Cupriavidus metallidurans CH34: one gene and its partner. The protein of the gene in region 1 interacts with the protein of each later gene in a pairwise test. Links are inferred from orthologs where the notes say so. Each region holds a gene or a part of one and is shown on either strand. Other genes may lie near its edges.

Region 1 (10,923 bases):
GGCGACGGCACAATGCCGTCGCCTCGTCAACTTGTCACAGATTAGCCGTTTCAAATCGAAGGCGAAGCGGCTTCCAAGGAGCATCAATGCCAATCGCGTTCTGGTGTGTACTCGTGGCTGGCCTGATGCCAGTCCTGACCGTCGCCGTTGCCAAGGCCGGTAGCCGTGGTTACGACAACCATGACCCACGTGCCTGGCTGGAACGACAGAGCGGCCGCGCGCGGCGTGCCGACATGGCTCACCGCAATCATTTCGAGGCATTCCCATTCTTCGCGGCCGCCGTGCTGATCGCCTCGCATCTGGCCGCACCGCAAGCACGAATCGACGAACTGGCGATTGCTTTCATCGTCATCCGGGTTCTGTACACCATTTGCTACCTGACCGATCGCGCCACGCTACGCACGTTGTTCTGGACGGTTGGGCAACTGACAGTGATCGGCATATTCCTGCTGCCCGTCTTCGTTCACTGAGTCTGTCCACGGATTGTGTCCATGAAGCGGAGGCCCCAAATGCGCGTCGTCCTTCCGATTGCCGCAGCACTGCTGGCCTCCCCTGCCCTGGCCGCGCCGGCCACCTACACCGTGGACCCAACACACACCACCGTGTACTTCGGTGCGAGTCACTTTGAACGCACCACGGTTCGTGGCCGCTTCGGCAAGATGGATGGACGCATTCTTTATGACCCCGACAGCGGCACCGGGTCCATCGACTTCACCGTTGACACCGACTCCATCGACACGGGAAACCGCAGTCTCGATGGAGTGCTGCGTTCCGCGCAGTTCCTCGACGCCCAGAACTTCCCCGTTGCCCGGCTACAGGCGAACCGCTTTATTGTCGAGAACGGCAAGCTTGTCGCCGTGGAAGGTTCACTATCGCTCCATGGCATCAGCCAACCCTTGCGCCTCGAGGCCGATCGTTTCAGTTGCGGCGAGACGGTCCTGTTCGGTGTCAGGCGGAACGTGTGCGGCGGCGACTTCCATGCCAGTTTTCCGCGCAGCGCCTTCGGGGTAACACGCTTCCTGCCCGAGGTCGGCGATCTGGTCACACTTCAGGTGTCGGTCGAAGCATCCCCCGCCGGCGCGGCGGAACCTGCGGGAAAATAGCCAGCGGCACAGCCTGTCGAAGGCGCCCCGGCGTCACCTTTAGCTGGAAGAAGTTCAGTAAAATCAGCCCTTTGCCAAGACCATCCAGCCGCGTAGCCTCACTGCGAACGGCGATGCGCGAGCCAAGATGAGCATGATTCACCTGAACGACGTCGTTGCGGCGTCGCTAGCTGCTGCCGGCGCCTGCCTGGCGTGCAGCATTCCCGCCGATTTTCTTCGCCGATTTCCACTCTGGGCCTACAAGACCTATGGCCGTGGCGCGCTGTTGCTGCCGCTGCTCGCCGTCATGGTCGGGACGTTGATCGCTGGTGTAGCCGTTGAAGGCGACATCAACAGTGATGGCGGTATTGCATTGGTGGCGGCCGCCTCGTTCCTGGGCTTGATACTGGCTTCCGCCCTGCTGCGCTTCTGGCTCGCCGACTATCGCAAGCGCTGACCCGGCGCGGGCCAGCCGGGACAATTACCGCCCCGGCTACCCCATTTCCATCGTGTCGACGTCCGGATCACGTATGATTCGGCCTTTCGCGCACAGAGCACGATTGCTGGCGCGTGCCGCTTACCTGATCCCATGGCGCTCAAGTCCACCATTTTCAAAGCCGACCTGTCCGTGTCCGACATGGATCGGCCGTACTACGGCAGCCACACGCTGACCATTGCCCAACACCCGTCCGAGAACGACGCACGCATGATGGTCCGCCTGTTGGCCTTTGCCTGCGAAGCCACCGAGACGCTGACCTTCACTCGCGGCCTGGACGAACCCGACGAACCCGATCTCTGGGACAAGACGCTGACCGGCGACATTTCCCACTGGATCGACCTCGGCCAGCCCGACGAAACCCGGCTGAAGCGTGCCGCCGCGCGTGCCGATCACGTCACTGTCTATACCTACCAGAGCGCCAGCGCACGTGAGTGGTGGAAAGGCATGTCGGGCAAGGCCAGCAAGCTGCGCAACGTGACCATCTACAATGTGCCTTCGGATGCCGTGGAAGCGCTGGCACGTATGGCCCAGCGTGCCATGCGCCTGTCCGTGACCATCCAGGATGGCGACATCTGGGTCAGTGACGACGACCACAATGTGCAGATTACGCGCGAAGTACTCCAGCGCGCGGACGATTGATTCCCAGCCACACTCAAAAGGAAGACTGCGATGCAAACCACTCCCTCCGGCCTGCAATTCGAAGACACCGTCGTCGGTTCGGGCGACGAAGCCAAGGCAGGCAAGCATGTGACCGTGCACTACACCGGCTGGCTCTTCGAGAACGGCCAGGCTGGCCGCAAGTTCGATTCGAGCAAGGATCGTAACGACCCGTTCGTGTTCCCGCTGGGCGCCGGCCACGTCATTCGCGGTTGGGACGAAGGCGTGCAAGGCATGAAGGTTGGTGGCACACGCCGCCTGGTCATTCCCGCCGACCTGGGCTACGGTGCCCGTGGCGCCGGTGGTGTGATTCCTCCGAACGCCACGCTGCTGTTCGAAGTGGAACTGCTCGCGGTCTGAGCCAGAACCCGCCAATAAAAAACGGACGCCTTGGCGTCCGTTTTTTATTGCGCATAAAGCACAACCGGGGATCAACGACGCTTCATGTAGAACACAAAAACCTTGTCGACCTCGGCGTGCGACAGCAACTCATTGCCCGTCTGCTTCGCGAATGCCTGGAAATCGCGCGTGGCGCCCGGATCAGTGGCCAGCACCTTGAGCACTTCGCCACTGGCCATGTCAGCCAGCGCCTTCTTGGTCCGCAGGATCGGCAGCGGGCAATTCAGGCCGCGGGCGTCCACTTCTTTCTGGAAATCCATTCCTCACACCTTCTATTTCTGATAGATGCCGTATTGTAGCGAAGCGCCGAGCAGGCTGAAGTCGGTCGGGCGACGCGGATCGGGAATGTCGTCACCGGTGGCGCGATCATAGAAGCGCACCGGCATTCCGCGGCGCTCCAGGAAATCGGCCACGGCGAAGCCGGTACCCGCATTCCAGATCCGCATCTTCTCCGGTGCCACGAGCTTGTACTCCGCCAACTCTTCCGACAGCTGGATATTCCCGGTCGCCTGAACGTGGTAGGCAATGATCAGCTCGTTCTTGCGCATGAAGTCGTAGACACCGATCAGCGATGCCGACACGGTATCGAGATTGGTCTCTTCCTTGAGCTCGCGTGCCACGCCCAGTTCCGGCGTTTCGTCACGTTCCATAAAGCCGGTCACCAGCGCGAACATCTTCTCGGGCCACACGGCATTGCGTGCCAGCAGCAGCTTGCCCTCGTACTCGACCACGGCCGCCAGCACCGGCAACGGATTGTCCCAATGCACGAATCCGCAGCCATCCCGCAGGCAAACATGGCGATAGCGTCCAGACATTGGCAAATGCTCAAGTTCCGAACCGCATTGCGGGCAAAAACGATAGTTATGCATCGGGGGTCTCCTGTCTTCTGTCTCGTGTCTCGTTATCGTTGGTGAATGCTGGATGCGTAACTGCCCTTCAACCCGAGCAGGCCGTGCGGATATCGGCGGCAAACGCTTCCACGGTGTCTGGCTGCAGGTCCCACGCGCACATCAGCCGGCACCCGCCTGCGCCGATGAAGGTGTAGAACAGCCAGCCCCGGGCGCGCAGCGCCTCGATGGCCGGCAACGGCAGCTCGGCAAAGACGGCGTTTGCCTCGGTCGGGAACATGATGCGCACGCCAGGAATATCGGCGATGCGCTGGTGAAGCAGCGTCGCCATGGCGTTGGCGTGGCGCGCGTTATTCAGCCACACGTCGTTTTCGAGCATGCCGAGCCATGGCGCCGAAATAAAACGCATCTTCGACGCCAGTTGCCCCGCCTGCTTCACGCGGTAGGCAAAGTCCTCCGCCAGCTTGCGGTCGAAGAAAACCACGGCCTCCCCCACGGGCAAGCCATTCTTGGTGCCGCCAAAGCAGAGCACATCGACGCCCGCACGCCAGGTGATTTCTGACGGGTGCACACCGAGCGATGCCACCGCATTGGCGAATCGCGCGCCATCCATATGCACGCGCAACTGGCGCCGCTTGGCGATGGCCGCAATGGCACGCACTTCCTCCACCGTGTAGACGGTGCCCACCTCAGTGGCCTGCGTCAGCGAGACGACACGCGGCTTCGGATAGTGGATATCGGCGCGGCGAGTGACCAGCGCCTCCACCGCATCGGGCGTCAGCTTGCCGTTCTCGCCGGGCGCGGTGAGCAGCTTCGACCCATTCGAGAAGAACTCGGGGCCGCCGCACTCGTCCGTTTCGATATGGGCGAGTTCATGACAGATCACCGAGTGGTAAGACTGGCACAGCGACGACAGCGCAAGCGAATTGGCCGCCGTGCCGTTGAAGACGAAGAAGACCTCGCAATCGGTCTGGAACAGATCGCGGATGCGATCGCAGACCTTTTGCGTCCAGCTGTCGTCGCCGTAGGCCTTCTCATGGCCGCTGGCGTTGGCCTCGAGAAAATACTTAAGCGATTCCGGGCAGAAACCCGCGTAATTGTCCGAGGCGAACTGCTGCATGGTGGAGACTGCGGAGGTCATCGTTCAGCCTTGCTAGAAGTTACTTCTTGTCGGCCCAGAGTTCGCCACCGGTAGCCCAGTTCTCGCGCTTGACGTCGGTGATGATGATGTCGACCGCGCCCGAGGAGCAGCCAAGCGTCTCGCACGTGACACGGGTAACTTCCTCGACAAACTTGCGCTTCTGCTCGACGGTGCGGCCTTCAAACATTTCTACGTGGAAAGTGGGCATTCGTGACTCCTTTGGAATGTCAGTTCTTGTAAGAGGGATCGATTTTATCGAGTTTGCGCAGCAGTGCGGGCCATTCCATCGCGCCCTCGACGGCGCCACCGTCATAAAGCTGCAGAGAGGTCTTGTCCGCAATGGCCGCTGACGGCTGGACGGTAGCGCTGCCGAGCTGCGCGCCGAGCTGGATCTCGCACGCCTTGATCAGCGTGGCCATCAACACGTAGGCTTCCGCTACCGTGCGGCCCACGGTCAGCGTGCCGTGGTTGCGCAGCAGCATGGCCGGGTGCCCGCCCAGCGACCCGGTAAGCCGCCCGCCCTCGGCCGGCGAGAACGCCAGCCCTTCGTAATCGTGATAGGCAATCCGCCCGTGGAAACGCATCGCATGCTGCGAGAGCGGCAGCAATCCCTCGGCCTGGGCCGACACCGCGATACCAGCGGTGTTATGGAGGTGCATCACACAGTGTGCATCGGGGCGGGCCGCATGGACTGCGCCGTGCAGCGCAAAGCCTGTCACGTTGACGGGATGGACGGTTTCGCCGACCACTTCGCCCCGGCTGTTGATCTTGACGAGATCGGACGCGCGAATCTCCTCGAAGGCAAAGCCAAACGGATTGATCAGGAAGTGATCGGGTTCACCAGGCACGGTGGCCGAAATATGGGTGTAGATCAGGTCATCCCAGCGCTCCAGCGCGGCTAGCCGGTAGGCGGCGGCAAGGTCCACGCGCACGCGCGCTTCTTCGTCGCTGATCGGGAAAGCCGGGCCCGCGGCACGGCCGGGCTGCAAGGCGAAAGACATGGGGCAAAGGCTCCGCGCCGCCCTGCAACGCCTGCGCGGGTGCGTCCGGTCGAGTGAGCGGCGGAGCCGATACTGTAGCGCAGTCCTCAGACGCCGGCATGGGCCGGTTTGCCGCCCACCGGCAGCGCGCGCCACATCCAGACGTAGATCAGCGCGCCCAGCAGCAACGCTCCGGCCGCCACCGCCAGCGACGCCGAAAATCCGCCCGTGCGGGCCACCAGCGCGGTGGCCAGCGGCGGCCCCGCGATCTGGCCGAGCGCGTATGCCGCCGTCATCAGGCCGATCAGCTTCGAGGCACGCTGGCCCCACAGGCGCCGCGCTTCACGCATCGCAAACGACACCAGCGCCGTGAACGGCAGGCCCACCAGGAGGCTGCTGAGCGCGAATCCGGCCACGGTCGGCCAGACCGCCGCCACGCCCACGCCGATGGCCTGCATTGTGTACAGCATCATCATCATGCGGCGGTTGTCGTGGTGCATGCCCACGCGCGTGACCAGATACGCGCCCACCATCACCCCTGCTCCCAGGATCGGCCAGAACAGGTCTGCCCAGACACTGCCCGGCATGGCCTGGCGTGCAATCACGGGCAGGAATGTCGCGGTGATGATGTAGCCGAATCCGGCCAGGCCGTAAGCCAGCGTCAGCGCCCAGGTTTCAAGGTCGAGTTTTGGCGTGGGTGCCGGCGCGAGAGTTGGCGCGCTGCCACCGCACGGCGTGTGTAACGCAGGAGGCGGCGAACCGAACACACGCCACACCAGCGCCAGCATGACGGCGCCAAGCACCGCGAACGTCATCCATCCCCAATTGGCCAGCCAGTGCCCCGCCACCATGCCGAACGCCGACACCCCCGTGATCACGATGCCGACCCCCGGCCCGCAGAACATCAGGCCGCCAAGGGTCGGATGGTCGAGTTCGGCGAGTCGCTGCATGCACCACGCGGTCGCGTAGACCATCACCACCGCGCTGGCGATACCGGCCAGCGTGCGCCAGGCGAGCCACGCCACCATGCCGCCCGGGAGCGCCATGGCCAGCGTCAGCACCACGGTCAGCACCAGCGCGCCGCGCACCATGCGCACCGGGTCGGGCCGGATGAACAGGCATAACAATGCACCCAGCAGGTAGCCGATGTAGTTCAGCGTCGCCAGCGCGCTGCCCTCGGCCAGGGACACGGTGCCGTCGTGCAGCATCATCGGCAGCAGCGGCGTGAAGGCGAAGCGCCCGATACCCATGGCCAGCGCCAGCGAGACAAGCCCGGCCAGCGCCACGGCCCACGGGCCAGCGGTTTGCCGGGTCAGCAATCCGGAGGAAATATCGGCATTTGCGGAAGGCATGTGACGGAATCCGGGCTGGCGCCGCATTCGGCGGATTTGACAATGTCGCCAATGCTACGCCTGAATCGTCATACCTGCCGGCAGCCGGCAAGCCCGCGCCGGAACGCGCCGGCACCAATGCGCGATGGCGGAATGTGGCCGGTCGCCTACACTGGAAGTGGCGCGGCCACGGCATTCACTGCGGGCCGCTCCCCGCCATGACACTCGCACCGATCCGAGACTGGCTGGCCCGGGTGCGCTGGCTCGCACTGGGGCGCGCCCTCGGGCTCACCTTGCTGGCGATTTCAGGCGCGCACGCGCAGTCCGCGTCATCCGCATCCACCGCGCCTGCCGTGCCACCGGTCTACGTCATCCCCATCCGGGGCGCCATCAGTCCGGCCAGCGCCAGCTTTGCCGTGCACGGCATCGAGCAGGCCAGCAAGCATGGGGCGCAGCTCATCGTGATCGAGATGGATACGCCAGGCGGCCTGGACAAATCGATGCGCGACATCATCCAGGCCATCATCGCGTCGCCCGTGCCGGTTGCAACATACGTCTATCCCGGCGGTGCGCGGGCCGCCAGCGCGGGCACCTACATCCTCTACGCCAGCCATATCGCCGCAATGGCGCCCGGCACCAACCTGGGCGCGGCCAGCCCCGTCGCGATCGGCATTGGCGGCCCGAAACCGGAAGCAGGTCCGGCACCCGCATCGGCACCTTCCAGCGCTCCGGCGGCCGAGGACACGATGACACGCAAGCAGATGCATGATGCGTCCGCCTACATCCGAGGGCTGGCGCAGTTGCGACACCGCAATGCCGACTGGGGCGAGCGCGCGGTAAGAGAAGCGGTGAGCCTCTCCGCCGACGAAGCCGTGGCGCAGCATGTGGCGGACTTGATCGCCGCCGACCTTCCGGTACTGCTCAGGCAAGTGGACGGCAAACGCATCGAGGCCGCGGGCGCCATGCGCACCCTGCACACGGCGGGCGCGCCCGTGGTCACGCTGGAACCCGACTGGCGCAGCCGCCTGCTCGCCGTCATCACGGACCCGAGCGTCGCGCTGATCCTGATGATGATCGGCATCTACGGTCTGATCTTCGAGTTCTCCACGCCGGGCATGGTCGTGCCGGGCATTGCCGGCGCGATCTGCCTGCTGTTGGGCCTGTTCGCGCTGCAGATGCTGCCCGTCAACTACGCTGGGTTGGCGCTGATAGCGCTTGGCGTCGGCTGCATGACCGCGGAGCTGTTCCTGCCGACGTTCGGCGCGCTGGGCGTTGGCGGCATCATCGCCTTTGCATTCGGCGCCGTGATGCTGATCGACACCGACGTGCCCGGCTTCGGCGTGCCGCTATCGCTGATTGCCACCCTGTCCACGGTGTCGGCGGTCTTCCTGTTCGGCATGTCGATGGTGCTGTTGCGCGCGCGCCGGCGGCCGGTTGTCAGCGGTGCGGACGCGCTGGTTGGCAGCATCGGCGTGGTAATCGACGATGCCCCGGCAGACGGATGGGCAACGGTCCATGGCGAACAATGGCGTATCCACAGCGCTGCCCCGCTGGTACGTGGTCAACGCGTGCGCGTGACGGCGCGGCGTGGGCTGGTGCTCGACGTGACAACCGCGGGCGACCCGTCATGAGCATTCCCACTGAAACAAGAACGGAAGGAGTCTGATATGGCTTTCGGATTCAGCTTCGGCGGCTTGATCTTCCTGCTGGTTCTGCTGGTGATCTCCGCATTTCGCGTGCTGCGCGAGTACGAGCGCGGTGTGGTCTTCATGCTTGGGCGCTTCTGGCGCGTCAAGGGACCTGGACTGGTGCTGATCATCCCCGCCATCCAGCAGATGGTGCGCGTGGACCTGCGCACCGTGGTACTGGACGTGCCCCCTCAGGACGTGATCTCGCACGACAACGTATCCGTCAAGGTCAACGCGGTGATCTACTTCCGGGTGGTCGACCCGGAACGCGCGATCATCCAGGTGGCCAACTTCCTGGAGGCCACGAGCCAGCTCGCGCAGACCACGCTCCGCTCGGTGCTGGGCAAGCACGAGCTCGATGAAATGCTGGCGGAAAGGGAGAAGCTGAACCTCGACATCCAGAAGGTGCTCGACGCCCAGACGGACGCATGGGGCATCAAGGTATCGAACGTCGAGATCAAGCATGTCGACCTCAACGAGACGATGGTCCGCGCGATCGCACGGCAGGCCGAGGCCGAACGCGAGCGGCGCGCCAAGATCATTCATGCCGAAGGCGAATTGCAGGCATCGGAAAAGCTGCTAGAAGCCGCGCAGATGCTGGCGCGTCAACCGGAGGCGATGCAACTCCGCTACCTGCAAACGCTCACCCAGATCGCTGGCGACAAGAGTTCGACCATCGTCTTCCCGTTGCCAATGGGCGTGCTGTCGGCACTTGCCGGCGGAGGGTCGAAATAGCACATTTTGATGCGATTGATTGGCCTCAAGAGTTTGCGCTGGACGCCACAATCGTTCACAACTTCCCTATTGGCATGAGCCGGATCGAGGCCTAGCATCGGCCTCGCCGTCTGCACCTTTGCTGACGGTTTCCTCCACTCATTTCAAGGGCACCATGGCAAGGACTATCGAGCTGTTCGGCTGGTTTGTGTTCAACGTCGCGATTCCATTGCTCGCGCCGTTAGCACTGCTACCGCTAGCCAAGCTGCCCCACTTCTTCCGGGAAGAAAGTCACGGCATCGTACGGCGTGCGATCGAAGGCGGACAGCTACTCTGGGCTGCAATCCCGATGAGCGCCAGCGCCTGCTACCTGCTGGCTTCCGCGCTGGATGAGTCCCACTGGAACCGCCAGACCATGTGGATTGGCATTGCGATGCATGTGTTCCTGATCGTCTTCGCAGCCGTGCTGGTACTGCTGGACGCGATGGAAGCCAGCGCCGCAGTCACGCGTCCACGCGATCGACCCAACTGGGTCTTGAGGATTTCAGTCTGCCTGACGATCGTCAGTGCAGGAGCCTACTTCGGGATCTATGCCGAACTGGTTCGGCCCAGCGGCCTTTGAAAACATCGCAAATCATCAGCCAAGGAGCATCAACATGCAGAAAGCCATCATCAGGTTCCTGGAAGACAACGAACTTCAGCGCAAGGTGATGACCAGGGTCTTCAAAGGGTATCTCGTCGTCTACGCGTCGTGGGTTGCCTGGGGCATCTATCTGAAGCATGCGGCAGCTTGAAGGTGATGCGAATCCTGACCGTGCCACACGGCCGCGGTCAGGAGGCTCCCTACGCGGCGTGCGCTGCCGATTCCGCGGGTGCTGTGCGCTGAGATAACGCCGAGGAAAGGCCGCCCGCCATACCGCGCGACCGGCCCGAGCTGAGATAGTCCGCGATCGATTCCTGCGTCACGTCCCCCAGGTATCCCCCATCGGCATCGAGCACGGGCAGCCAGCTCGTGTTGTGCTGATACATGCGCGACAGCACGATGCGCAGGTGTTCGTCGCACGTCGCCGTGACGGTAAACGGGCGCATGACATCGGCACAGTGCCCGCCAGACGCCATCGCGCCCCGCACATCGCGGCGCGTGACATAGCCAAGCGGGTGCTGCGCGTCGTCGACAACGGGAAGGTGGCGCACGTCGGCATCGTCCATCACACCGAATGCTTCGGCCAGCGGCATGTCGGGCCGGCTGATCGGCGGCATCGTGGCGGCGTCGCCGGCACGCACCAGCAGCAGGCGCTTGAGCGTGTTGTCGTGGCCGACGAAGGCCTGCACGAAATCGTTGGCGGGGTGAGCCAGCAACGCATCGGGATGATCGAACTGCACGAGCTTGCCGCCACGGAACACGGCAACCTTGTCGCCGAGCTTGATCGCTTCATCGATATCGTGCGACACCATGATCACGGTCTTGCCGAGCTGGCGTTGCATCTGGAAGAACTCGTTCTGGATGCTTTCGCGGTTGATCGGATCGACCGCGCCGAACGGCTCGTCCATCAACAGCACCGGCGCGTCGGCCGCCAGTGCCCG
Region 2 (10,837 bases), 230 kb from region 1 along the record:
CCTGACGCAGATCGCGCAGCAGGCGATCCAGCTGATCCACCGCGCGGCCGTCGACGGCATCCTGCAGCGCCTCGCGCCATTCCATCTGCTGCATCAGGAATTCGGGTGCCATGGCCGTATTGCTCTCGGCCTGGATATCGACGCCCCGCAGATGCAGAAGATAGATCGCGCGCTTGAGCGGCTGGCGCAGCGTCCGGTATGCCTCGTTGGCATGCGCGGCCCACTGCATGGCCACGCGCCGCTCGGCATCGCCCGCATTGGCGAAACGGTCCGGGTGTGCCTGCGACTGGACCGTGCGATAGGCCGCGTCCAGCGCGGCCTCGTCCACTTCATAACGGGCAGGCAGCCCGAACAGCGCAAAAAAATCGTCTTTCAAGAGCTTCCCCAACAAAAAGGAGCGGCTATGCCGCCCCCTGTTGCATGCCTCGCGGCAAAAGCCGTCAGACCCGGAACGACTCGCCGCAGCCGCACTCGTCCTTGACGTTGGGGTTGTTGAACTTGAAGCCTTCGTTCAACCCTTCGCGTGCGAAATCCAGCTCGGTGCCGTCGATGTACGGCAGGCTCTTCGGGTCCACGATCACCTTGATGCCGTGCGTTTCGAACACCTGGTCTTCGGGCAGCACTTCATCGACGTACTCAAGCTTGTACGCCAGACCCGAACAGCCAGTCGTCTTCACGCCCACGCGCAGGCCCACGCCCTTGCCGCGGCGTTCCAGGTATCGGGCGACGTGCTTGGCCGCCTTTTCGGTCATTGAGATCATCTTTGCCTTGCTGTCGAACACCGCGCGCGACCCACTTGCCACGCGCGGTCATGCAAACCGTCTACGCCGGATCAGGCAGCCTTCTGCTCGGCGCCCGGGTGCTTCTTCTTGTAATCATCGACGGCCGCCTTGATGGCGTCCTCGGCGAGGATCGAGCAGTGGATCTTCACCGGCGGCAGAGCCAGTTCCTCGGCGATCTGGGTGTTCTTGATCTCCAGCGCCTGGTCCACGGTCTTGCCCTTGACCCACTCGGTCACCAGCGACGACGAGGCGATCGCCGAACCACAACCATAGGTCTTGAACTTGGCGTCCTCGATCACGCCCGCCTCGTTCACCTTGATCTGCAGCTTCATCACGTCGCCGCAGGCCGGGGCGCCGACCATGCCGGTACCCACCGCGTCGTCGTTCTTGTCGAACGAACCGACGTTACGCGGATTTTCATAGTGGTCGAGAACCTTGTTGCTGTAAGACATTTTGGCTACCTCTAATCAATCTTTTAATGGGGTTGTTCTTTTTACGTGTGCCGCAATCAGTGCGCGGCCCACTGGATCGAATTCAGGTCGACGCCGTCCTTGAACATTTCCCACAGCGGCGACAGGTCGCGCAGCTTGCCGATCTTGTTCTTGAGCAGTTCGACGGTGTAGTCGATTTCGGCTTCGGTCGTGAAGCGGCCCACGGTGAAACGGATCGAGCTGTGCGCCAGTTCGTCATTGCGCCCAAGGGCGCGCAGCACGTACGACGGCTCCAGCGAAGCCGACGTGCAGGCCGAACCCGACGACACGGCCACATCCTTGATCGCCATGATCAGCGACTCACCCTCGACGAAGTTGAAGCTGACGTTGAGGTTGTGCGGCACGCGGTGTTCCATCGAACCGTTCAGATACACCTCTTCCATGCTCGACAGACCATTCCACAGGCGGTCGCGCAGCATCCGGATACGTTCGTTTTCCGTGGCCATTTCCTCGCGGGCCAGACGGAATGCCTCGCCCATGCCGACGATCTGGTGCGGGGCCAGCGTGCCCGAACGCATGCCACGCTCGTGACCGCCGCCGTGCATTTGCGCTTCGATGCGCACGCGCGGCTTGCGGCGAACATACAGCGCGCCGATGCCCTTCGGACCATAGGTCTTGTGGGCCGAGAACGACATCAGGTCGCACTTCAGCGTGCTCAGGTCGATGGTCACCTTGCCGGTCGCCTGCGCGGCGTCGCAATGGAAGATGATGCCCTTCTCGCGGCAGATCTCACCGATCTGCTCGACGTCCTGGATCACACCAATCTCATTGTTCACGAGCATCACCGACACCAGGATCGTGTCCGGGCGAATCGCCTGCTTGAACACATCCATGTCGATCAGGCCGTCATCCTTGACGTCGAGGTACGTCACCTCGAAGCCCTGACGCTCCAGTTCGCGCGTGGTATCGAGCACGGCCTTGTGCTCGGTCTTCACGGTGATGATGTGCTTGCCCTTGCCCGAGTAGAAATTCGCCGCGCCCTTGATGGCGAGGTTGTCCGACTCGGTCGCGCCCGACGTCCAGACGATTTCGCGCGGATCGGCGTCGACCAGCGCGGCCACCTGCTCGCGCGCCTCTTCCACGGCGCGCTCGGCGTCCCAGCCATACGCGTGGCTACGCGACGCCGGATTACCGAACTGCTCGCGCAGGTACGGAATCATCTTGTCGGCCACGCGCGGGTCCACCGGCGTCGTTGCCGAGTAATCCATGTAGATCGGGAAATGTGGGGTGGTGCTCATCGTTATGACTGCCTTATAGGTACAGCTAATCGCTTAATGTCTACCGATAGTTTACTGCAGCCGCGAAATCCCTGCTCAGGACTGCGCGAGGCTGAATACCGAATTGACCACGCGGGGGCGTGCCGGCTTTTCCTGCTTGTCCGCCTTGCCACGGGACACGGCGACCGGCTGCTGCGCGGCGTCTTCGCGCATGTCGTGCAGCACCGCCGGCTGGCGGGCGCGCTGCTGGTCGACCAGATTCTTCAGGGAGACGGAGTCGAGATACTCAACCATCTTCTGGTTCAGCGTGGCCCACAGTTCGTGGGTCATGCAGCGTCCGCTGCCGTCATCTCCGTTACAATTGCCTTTTCCCCCGCACTGCGTCGCATCGAGCGGTTCGTCCACGGCGATGATGATGTCCGCCACCGTGACGTCCTCGGCCTTGCGGGCGAGACTGTACCCGCCGCCCGGGCCACGCACGCTCTCCACGATTTCGTGGCGGCGCAGCTTGCCGAACAGCTGTTCCAGGTACGACAGGGAGATCTTCTGACGTTGACTGATGCCTGCCAGGGTGACAGGACCCTGATCCTGGCGCATGGCCAAGTCGATCATGGCGGTTACCGCGAAACGGCCTTTGGTGGTCAGTCTCATGATGCTCGGGGAGGAATACTTGAGGATTTCGGTCGAGTATAAGATTTTCCGACTAAATCAGTCAAGTACCCCTTGCTGCAATGCAGTGTTCCACTCGCTATAACGACGGGCTTCCCTCGGGTGCCGAATCCGGCGCTTTACGCGGCGGAATCAGCAATGAAAGCGGATGCCGGAGAATGCGCTGACGCACCGCCCGCACCACTTCCCGCCGGTCGACCCGACGCAGGTTGCGCGAGCGCAGCGCCATGTTGAAAGCCAGCGCGAAGCTCACCGCCACGTTCAACACCCCCATCAGCGCGATCCCCGCCACCGCTAGCCACAGGGACGGCATGCGCAGCGCATCGAGCCCAAGCACGCCAATGGCCGCGCCGATCGAACCAGTCGAAAGCGTCACATGACGCACTTCCATGTGCGGACCAAAGAAGCTCAGGATCTCCGGCCCCAGCCCAAGCAGGAAGCCCAGCGACACGTTGGCCGTGATGCCCGAGAGATTGCGTTTCCAGAAATCGGCCAGGCGCATCGCACCGCGTTGACCGAGCACATAGCGCAAGCGCCGGTTGTAGGCCATGACGTCGTGCACGCGATGCAGCGCGAACCAGTTGTCGGCCCATCCCGCGATCAGGCTCGACAGCCAGAGCAGCACGCCCGTGAAGATCGCATAGAGCGGCGTGGGACCCAGGATCGAGAACGATTCGATCGTCGCGATCGCCTTCGCGGGCGTCAGTAAGTGGGCGCCGAACGCCTTGCCCACGCCCCACTCGATCGCCAGCGCCACCGGGAACACCACGGACAGGTTGCCGAAGATCGCGGCCGCATTTGACCGGATCATGGCGATCGTGTCGTCGACGAAAATCTCGCGCCCTTCCGGCCGCCCCGCGCCGTCGAGCCGGTGCGCCAGCGCCGGCCCGGTCATGGCTGGCTGCTTGGTGGCCAGCGTGAAATGTGCGAAATGGATCGCGAGGAAGCTGCCCGCGTAGTTCAGCGAGGCCAGGAAGCCTTCGATGAACTTGTCCAGGTGAAGCCCGTAGATCAGGAACTTCAGGTAGACGGTAAGGACGGTAACCAGACCACCGCCCATCGCGGCGCGCATCAGTTCGCGATACTCCTTGCGATCGCGCGTGATGTAGTGCTCGCCGCTCTCGGCCGAACGCTCGACGACCTTGCGCGCGAGTTGCGCGAACGACGAACTCATCAGATGCCCGACGCTGCGCCGCGCCTGCGTCGACCGGATCAACTCGGCAATCAGGTGCGCGTGCCGCCCATGGTGCGAGGGATCAACCCATGCGGTGAGGAGCAGATCGATACGTGCCAGGCGAGCCTTCATCCGCTCGATCTGGAACACCACTTCTACGGAGACACCGTTTTCCTCGAGATCCTCGTAGACCTGGCGCGCGGCTGCGTGGCAACCGTCGAGCAGGCCGCGGAAGTAATTGAGCCGATGGACGAATGCACCATCATCGTGCGCCAGTCCGTCCTCGCACAATGCCGCGACGGCGCGGTCCAGGCGGAAGAACGGTGTCTCGTCCACGCGCCCGCGCAGGCGGCTGCGGATCGCCTGACTCAGCCCCGTCGCCCTCACCTGGCTCACCAGAACCTGGATGCTGGCCGTCAGCGTCGCCTCGCGCGCCTTGCGCAGGCGCTTGACGCCATCGCCTTCTTCCGCACCACCATCCGCACCATCCTCGGCGCCCACCAGCAGCGCCTGGGCAAACCGCTCGACCAGTTCGTCGTCGAGTGCCTCTACCCAGTCAGCGTCGTTCTCATCGACAAACAGCAGCGCGAACAGACCTGCCATATCGCTGCGATTCGGAGGCGGCGGCAGGAAGCGCGCCTGGAGCCGGTCTGCCATCTCGCTCCAGATCCCCGGGTGGGAGGCCACGCCGGTATCGCAGAACAGCGAGGTCGGATCGTTGTCGCGCACGATCGAGCGGACCGTGCGGGCGAAGCTGTCGGCCCAGTCGGGATGCCGGGCCAGCACCTGTAGCAGGTAACGCAGGCGAACATGGACCGGGAAACTGCGGCTGCCGGCCCCGCCCGCCTCCGCGCCGGCATCGAGATTGCCGTCCCGGCGCAGCCAGTAGGCGAGTTCGATCAGCCATTGATTTCGGTCGGCGAGCAGCGCATCGGGGTCGGCCGCGGCCAGGATGGCATCCAGCTGCAGGCTGGCATTGCGTGACTCGCGCCACTTTCGAAACAGGGAACGCAGCATCAGGTCAGCCGCTTCCGCAACATCTCGATCACGCCGTCACAGGCATCCTCGATATAGTCCAGCACGCGCTCGAAACCATCGCCCTCGCCGTAGTACGGGTCGGGCACTTCCTCGGCGTTGTGCTGCGTGGCAAAGCTCATCAGCAGGCGCAGCTTGTCGGCGCCGGCATCGGCATGGAGCGCGTGCAGCGCCGAAAGGTTGGCCTGGTCCATCGCAAGCACCAGGTCGAAGCGGCTGAAGTCCGCCACGACCACCTGCCGGGCACGCAGTGCGGACAAGTCGTAGCCGCGTCGCAGCGCATGGCGCTGGCTGCGCGCGTCGGGCGCCCTGCCCACGTGATAGTCATGCGTGCCGGCCGAATCGAGTTCGACCAGATCGGCAAGGCCGGCGGCCTCGAGCTTGGCGCGCAGGACACCCTCCGCCGTCGGGGAACGGCAGATATTGCCCATGCAACACATCAAAATGGCGTACTTTTTCATCGGCGCGATTCTACCGCCTGCCGACTGACGCCGAAACGACTTCGCCCGGTCAGAGTTGCTCGGCGATCGCCTTGCCACGTGCGAATCCGGCCGCCTCGGCTTCTTCGGGCGTTCCGTACCGCTCGGAGGGTGGCGCTGTTTCCACCATCGTGCTGGCAGCGCGGATATTCGTGCCCTTGCGGCACACCCGCACCGTGTATTCCCATGCGATCGGTGAACGGGGTTTCACCAGCACCTGAATCTCGTGCGTCTCGAAAACCCTCTTCTTCCACTCACTGCTATAGGCCATTGCCTGTCTCCTGCGACCTGCGCTTCCGGATGCTTCGCCTTGCCGGCCCGTCAGTTCACTTCACCGGCGTCGATCGTACGCATGGCTTCGGCTTCCGCCAGGGCAAGCGCAGCCTCGGGCGAATGCGCCGTGCCGGTTTCCGTCTCGAAAGTCGGGCCGCCAGGCTCGCCGAACGCGTCGGCAATCGTCAATACCCCGGCAAACCCACCGCCCGCGTGCGGGACTGCACGGGCCACTACCGCATAACCACCATATTCGAACTGACTCACCATGGTGTGCTCCTTGTCCGTGATCCGGCGTCTCCGCCCCAACCACTATAGGATGCCGGCGATACGCCGTGGCTCGGGGTGATCCCCGATCGACCTCTTACGCGGACGGCGGCAGGAGATGATCGCCTTCGGCCCCAGCCCCGAACACCTGCGACCGCAGCTTCGCGAGTTGATCGCGCACCTGGGCCGCCTTTTCGAACTCCAGGTTCTTGGCGTGGTCGAGCATCTGCTTCTCCAGGCGCTTGATCTCCTTGGCCACCTGCTTTTCGCTCATGTCCTCGTACCTGGCCCGCTCGGCGGCGGCCGTCAGTTCGGCCTTGACGTCGTCGGCGTTGTAGACCCCGTCGATGATGTCCTTGATGCGCTTGACCACGCCTCGCGGCGTGATGCCGTTGGCTTCGTTGAAGGCCATCTGCTTCTCGCGGCGACGCTCGGTTTCCCGGATCGCCACCTTCATCGAGTCGGTCATACGATCGCCGTACAGGATGGCCGTGCCATTGACGTTACGCGCGGCGCGCCCGATGGTCTGGATCAGAGAACGCTCGGCGCGCAGGAAGCCCTCCTTGTCCGCATCGAGGATCGCCACCAGCGACACCTCGGGGATGTCGAGCCCCTCGCGCAGCAGGTTGATACCCACGAGCACGTCGAACGTGCCAAGCCGCAGGTCGCGAATGATTTCCACGCGCTCGACGGTATCGATGTCCGAATGCAGGTAGCGGACCTTCACGCCGTTTTCCGAAAGGAATTCGGTCAGTTGCTCCGCCATGCGCTTGGTCAGCGTCGTTACCAGTACACGCTCATTGACCTTGACCCGCTGATGAATCTCCCCAAGCAGGTCGTCCACCTGCGTCGTGGCGGGCCGCACCTCGATCACCGGATCGACCAGGCCCGTCGGCCGCACCACCTGCTCGACCACCTGCCCCGCGTGCTCCTTCTCGTAGTTCGCCGGAGTGGCTGTCACGAACACCGCCTGGCGCATCTTGCGCTCGTACTCGTCGAACTTGAGCGGTCGGTTGTCCAGCGCCGAGGGCAAGCGGAAGCCGTACTCGACCAGCGTGGTCTTGCGCGCGCGGTCGCCGTTGTACATGCCGTTTAACTGGCCGATCAGCACGTGGGACTCGTCCAGGAACATCAGCGCGTCTGGCGGCAGATAGTCAACCAGCGTCGGCGGCGGCTCGCCCGGCTTCGCGCCCGACAGATGGCGCGAATAGTTCTCGATGCCCTTGCAGAAGCCCAGTTCGGTGAGCATCTCCAGATCGAACCGCGTACGCTGCTCGAGCCGCTGCGCCTCTACGAGGCGGTTCTCCTTGTAGAAGAAATCCAGCCGCTCGCGCAGCTCCACCTTGATGTCCTCGATCGCGCGCAGCACCGTTTCGCGCGGCGTCACGTAGTGGCTCGAGGGATAGACCGTGAAACGCGGAATCTTCTGGCGCACGCGGCCGGTCAGCGGATCGAAGAACTGCAGCGAATCCACCTCGTCGTCGAACAGTTCGACGCGCACCGCCATCTCGGCGTGCTCGGCCGGAAAGATGTCGAGCGTGTCGCCGCGCACGCGGAACGTGCCGCGCTGGAAGTCGGTCTCGTTGCGCGTGTACTGCATCGCGATCAGGCGGGCGATGACATCGCGCTGGCTGATCTTGTCGCCAGTACGCAGCGTCAGGATCATCTGGTGGTATTCGCTCGGATTGCCGATACCGTAGATCGCCGACACCGTGGCGACGATGATCGTGTCGCGCCGCTCCAGCAGGCTCTTGGTCGCCGACAGCCGCATCTGCTCGATATGCTCGTTGATCGACGAGTCCTTTTCGATGAACAGGTCGCGCTGCGGCACGTAGGCTTCGGGCTGGTAGTAGTCGTAGTAGCTGACGAAATACTCGACCGCATTGCGCGGGAAGAACTCCCGGAACTCGGAATACAGCTGTGCCGCCAGCGTCTTGTTTGGCGCGAAGACAATGGCCGGCCGGCCCATCCGGGCGATCACGTTGGCCATCGTGAAGGTCTTGCCGGAGCCGGTCACGCCCAGCAGCGTCTGGTACGACAGGCCGTCCTCCACGCCCTCCACCAGTTGGCGGATCGCCTCCGGCTGGTCGCCCGCCGGCGAATACGGCTGATAAAGCTGGAATGGAGACCCCGGAAACGTGACGAATTTGTCTTCATCCAGGGCGGGGGCGGCTTCAGCAAGGTTCGTCATAAACGTAGGGAAATACCTGAGGAAAACTGGCGGATACGCTAGAATCTTGGGGTTGCGCGGCTTGGTTCAAGCACAGTCTGCCCGACGCTGCTGTCAGGTTCTGTCAGGAGTGTGTTCCAGGTTCCGCTGCAGCCACTGCGCAGTCGAAGCGATTCTACGCCCTCCGTTTTGTTACACAGCTGACCACGAGATCCCAAATGAGTTTGTTTTCTGCCGTCGAGATGGCCCCGCGCGACCCGATCCTGGGCCTGAATGAAGCGTTCAATGCCGATACCCGCGCCACCAAGGTGAACCTGGGCGTTGGCGTGTACTTCACCGACGAAGGGAAAATTCCGCTGCTGCGCGCCGTGCAGGAGGCCGAAAAGGCCCGCCTGACGACCGCCACGCCGCGCGGCTACCTGCCGATCGAAGGCATCGCCGCCTATGACCAGGCCGTGCAAACCTTGCTGTTCGGCAAGGAATCGCCCCTGATCACCGAAGGCCGCGTGGTGACGGCTCAGGCACTCGGCGGCACTGGCGCCCTGAAGATCGGCGCCGACTTCCTGAAGCGCCTGTACCCGAACGCGTCGGTCGCGATCAGCGATCCGAGCTGGGAAAACCACCGCGCGCTGTTCGAAGCTGCCGGCTTCCCTGTGGTCAACTACGCCTACTACGACGCTGCCAGCCACGGCCTGAACTTCGCCGGCATGGTGGAATCGCTGAAGTCGTACCCGGCCAACACGATCGTCGTGCTGCACGCCTGCTGCCACAACCCGACCGGCGTGGACCTGGACGAAGCCCAGTGGAAGCAGGTCGTGGAACTGGTCAAGGAACGTAACCTGATCCCGTTCCTGGACATGGCCTACCAAGGCTTTGCCGAGGGTATCGAGCCGGACGGCGCCGCTGTGCGCCTGTTCGCGGAGTCGGGCCTGCCGTTCTTCGTTTCCAGCTCGTTCTCGAAGAGCTTCTCGCTGTACGGCGAGCGCGTTGGCGCCCTGTCGATCGTGACCACGGGCAAGGAAGAAGCCCAGCGCGTGATGTCGCAGATCAAGCGCGTCATCCGCACGAACTACTCGAACCCGCCGACCCACGGCGGCACTGTGGTGGCCACCGTGCTGAACAGCCCGGAACTGCGCGCCATGTGGGAGCAGGAACTGGCCGAAATGCGCGACCGCATCAAGCTGATGCGCCATGCGCTGGTCGACAAGCTGGCCGCCAAGGGCGTGCCGGGCGACTTCTCGTTCGTGAAGGCCCAGCGCGGCATGTTCTCGTACTCGGGCCTGACCTCGGCCCAGGTTGACCGCCTGCGCACCGAACACGGCATCTACGCCGTGGGCACGGGCCGCATCTGCGTGGCAGCGTTGAACAGCCGCAACATCGACGCCGTGGTGAACGCGATCGCCGCCGTCTACTAAACCGGCAACATCGAACGGGTGCCGCACCAAAATGTGGCATCCGGCAGCGAAAGGCGACCTGGAGGCCACTCCGGTCGCCTTTTTCTTTGGCCGCTCGGAAATGTCATCTGGAATATAGGCAAATGCCCTATTGTCTTCCCCACTTGCAGGTACAACGATGAGGTTTATGCTGCAAAGCACGATCGTTCTATTCCGTGCATAATCGGTTGCACGACATCCGTTGGCGACAAGAAAGGCTAGACAGGTACCCCCATGCTTTATCAACTGCATGAATTCCAGCGCACGATGCTGAACCCGCTTACCGCGTGGGCCCAAGCGACTGCAAAGACATTTACGAACCCCCTCAGCCCCCTTTCACTGGTCCCCGGCGCCCCTCGGCTGGCAGCAGGCTACGAACTGCTGTACCGATTGGGAAAAGCCTACGAAAAGCCGGAATTCAACATCAAATCCGTCCGTTCGAATGGCCGCGACATTCCGATCGTCGAACAAACCATCCTGGACAAGCCGTTCTGCAAGCTGGTGCGCTTCAAGCGCTATGCGGACGATCCGGACACCATCAAGCTGCTCAAGGACGAGCCGGTCGTGCTGGTCTGCGCGCCGCTGTCCGGTCACCACTCCACGCTGCTGCGCGATACCGTGCGTACTTTGCTGCAGGACCACAAAGTCTATGTGACCGACTGGGTGGACGCCCGCATGGTGCCGGTGGAGCATGGTGAGTTCCATCTGTCCGACTACATCCGTTACATCCAGGAGTTCATCCGTCACATTGGCGCGGAGAACCTGAATGTGATCTCCGTGTGCCAGCCGACTGTGCCGGTGCTCGCCGCGATCTCGCTGATGGCGTCGGCAGGTGAGAAGACCCCGC

The links.
Region 2: the proteins of RMET_RS04065 (region 1) and RMET_RS05155 interact in binary tests that used the Escherichia coli proteins (3 or more experiments, as listed by UniProt). The link is inferred for Cupriavidus metallidurans CH34 from one-to-one orthologs.

The regions. Positions count from the first base shown.
Region 1 is NC_007973.1:878,409-889,331, reverse strand. The notes cover bases 1,284-4,170. They hold RMET_RS04065 (sulfurtransferase TusA family protein), read right to left. Parts: upstream 2,898-4,170; coding sequence 2,670-2,897; downstream 1,284-2,669. Other genes in these bases: RMET_RS04055 (threonine aldolase family protein), read right to left, coding at 3,574-4,170; RMET_RS04060 (NUDIX domain-containing protein), read right to left, coding at 2,910-3,506; RMET_RS04070 (FKBP-type peptidyl-prolyl cis-trans isomerase), read left to right, coding at 2,251-2,598; RMET_RS04075 (YaeQ family protein), read left to right, coding at 1,672-2,220; RMET_RS04080 (hypothetical protein), read left to right, coding at 1,284-1,539. In the rest of the region: RMET_RS04090 (MAPEG family protein), read left to right, coding at 87-470; RMET_RS04085 (YceI family protein), read left to right, coding at 510-1,103; more of RMET_RS04080, read left to right, coding at 1,231-1,283; more of RMET_RS04055, read right to left, coding at 4,171-4,605; RMET_RS34085 (4-oxalocrotonate tautomerase), read right to left, coding at 4,646-4,834; RMET_RS04045 (class II aldolase/adducin family protein), read right to left, coding at 4,854-5,627; RMET_RS04040 (YbfB/YjiJ family MFS transporter), read right to left, coding at 5,714-6,958; RMET_RS04035 (NfeD family protein), read left to right, coding at 7,156-8,568; RMET_RS04030 (slipin family protein), read left to right, coding at 8,605-9,360; RMET_RS04025 (hypothetical protein), read left to right, coding at 9,515-9,961; RMET_RS33490 (hypothetical protein), read left to right, coding at 9,996-10,133; RMET_RS04020 (osmoprotectant ABC transporter ATP-binding protein OsmV), read right to left, coding at 10,183-10,923. UniProt on the Escherichia coli protein: Sulfur carrier protein involved in sulfur trafficking in the cell. Part of a sulfur-relay system required for 2-thiolation during synthesis of 2-thiouridine of the modified wobble base 5-methylaminomethyl-2-thiouridine (mnm(5)s(2)U) in tRNA.
Region 2 is NC_007973.1:1,107,005-1,117,841, reverse strand. Bases 402-3,202 are described here. They hold RMET_RS05155 (IscS subfamily cysteine desulfurase), read right to left. Parts: upstream 2,512-3,202; coding sequence 1,291-2,511; downstream 402-1,290. Other genes in these bases: iscR (Fe-S cluster assembly transcriptional regulator IscR), read right to left, coding at 2,587-3,141; iscU (Fe-S cluster assembly scaffold IscU), read right to left, coding at 833-1,234; iscA (iron-sulfur cluster assembly protein IscA), read right to left, coding at 441-761. In the rest of the region: Fe-S protein assembly co-chaperone HscB, read right to left, coding at 1-376; RMET_RS05145 (site-specific recombinase), read right to left, coding at 3,239-5,350; RMET_RS05140 (low molecular weight protein-tyrosine-phosphatase), read right to left, coding at 5,350-5,829; RMET_RS05135 (hypothetical protein), read right to left, coding at 5,879-6,118; RMET_RS05130 (hypothetical protein), read right to left, coding at 6,169-6,390; excinuclease ABC subunit UvrB, read right to left, coding at 6,485-8,578; RMET_RS05120 (amino acid aminotransferase), read left to right, coding at 8,776-9,972; RMET_RS05115 (polyhydroxyalkanoate depolymerase), read left to right, coding at 10,225-10,837. UniProt on the Escherichia coli protein: Master enzyme that delivers sulfur to a number of partners involved in Fe-S cluster assembly, tRNA modification or cofactor biosynthesis. Catalyzes the removal of elemental sulfur from cysteine to produce alanine.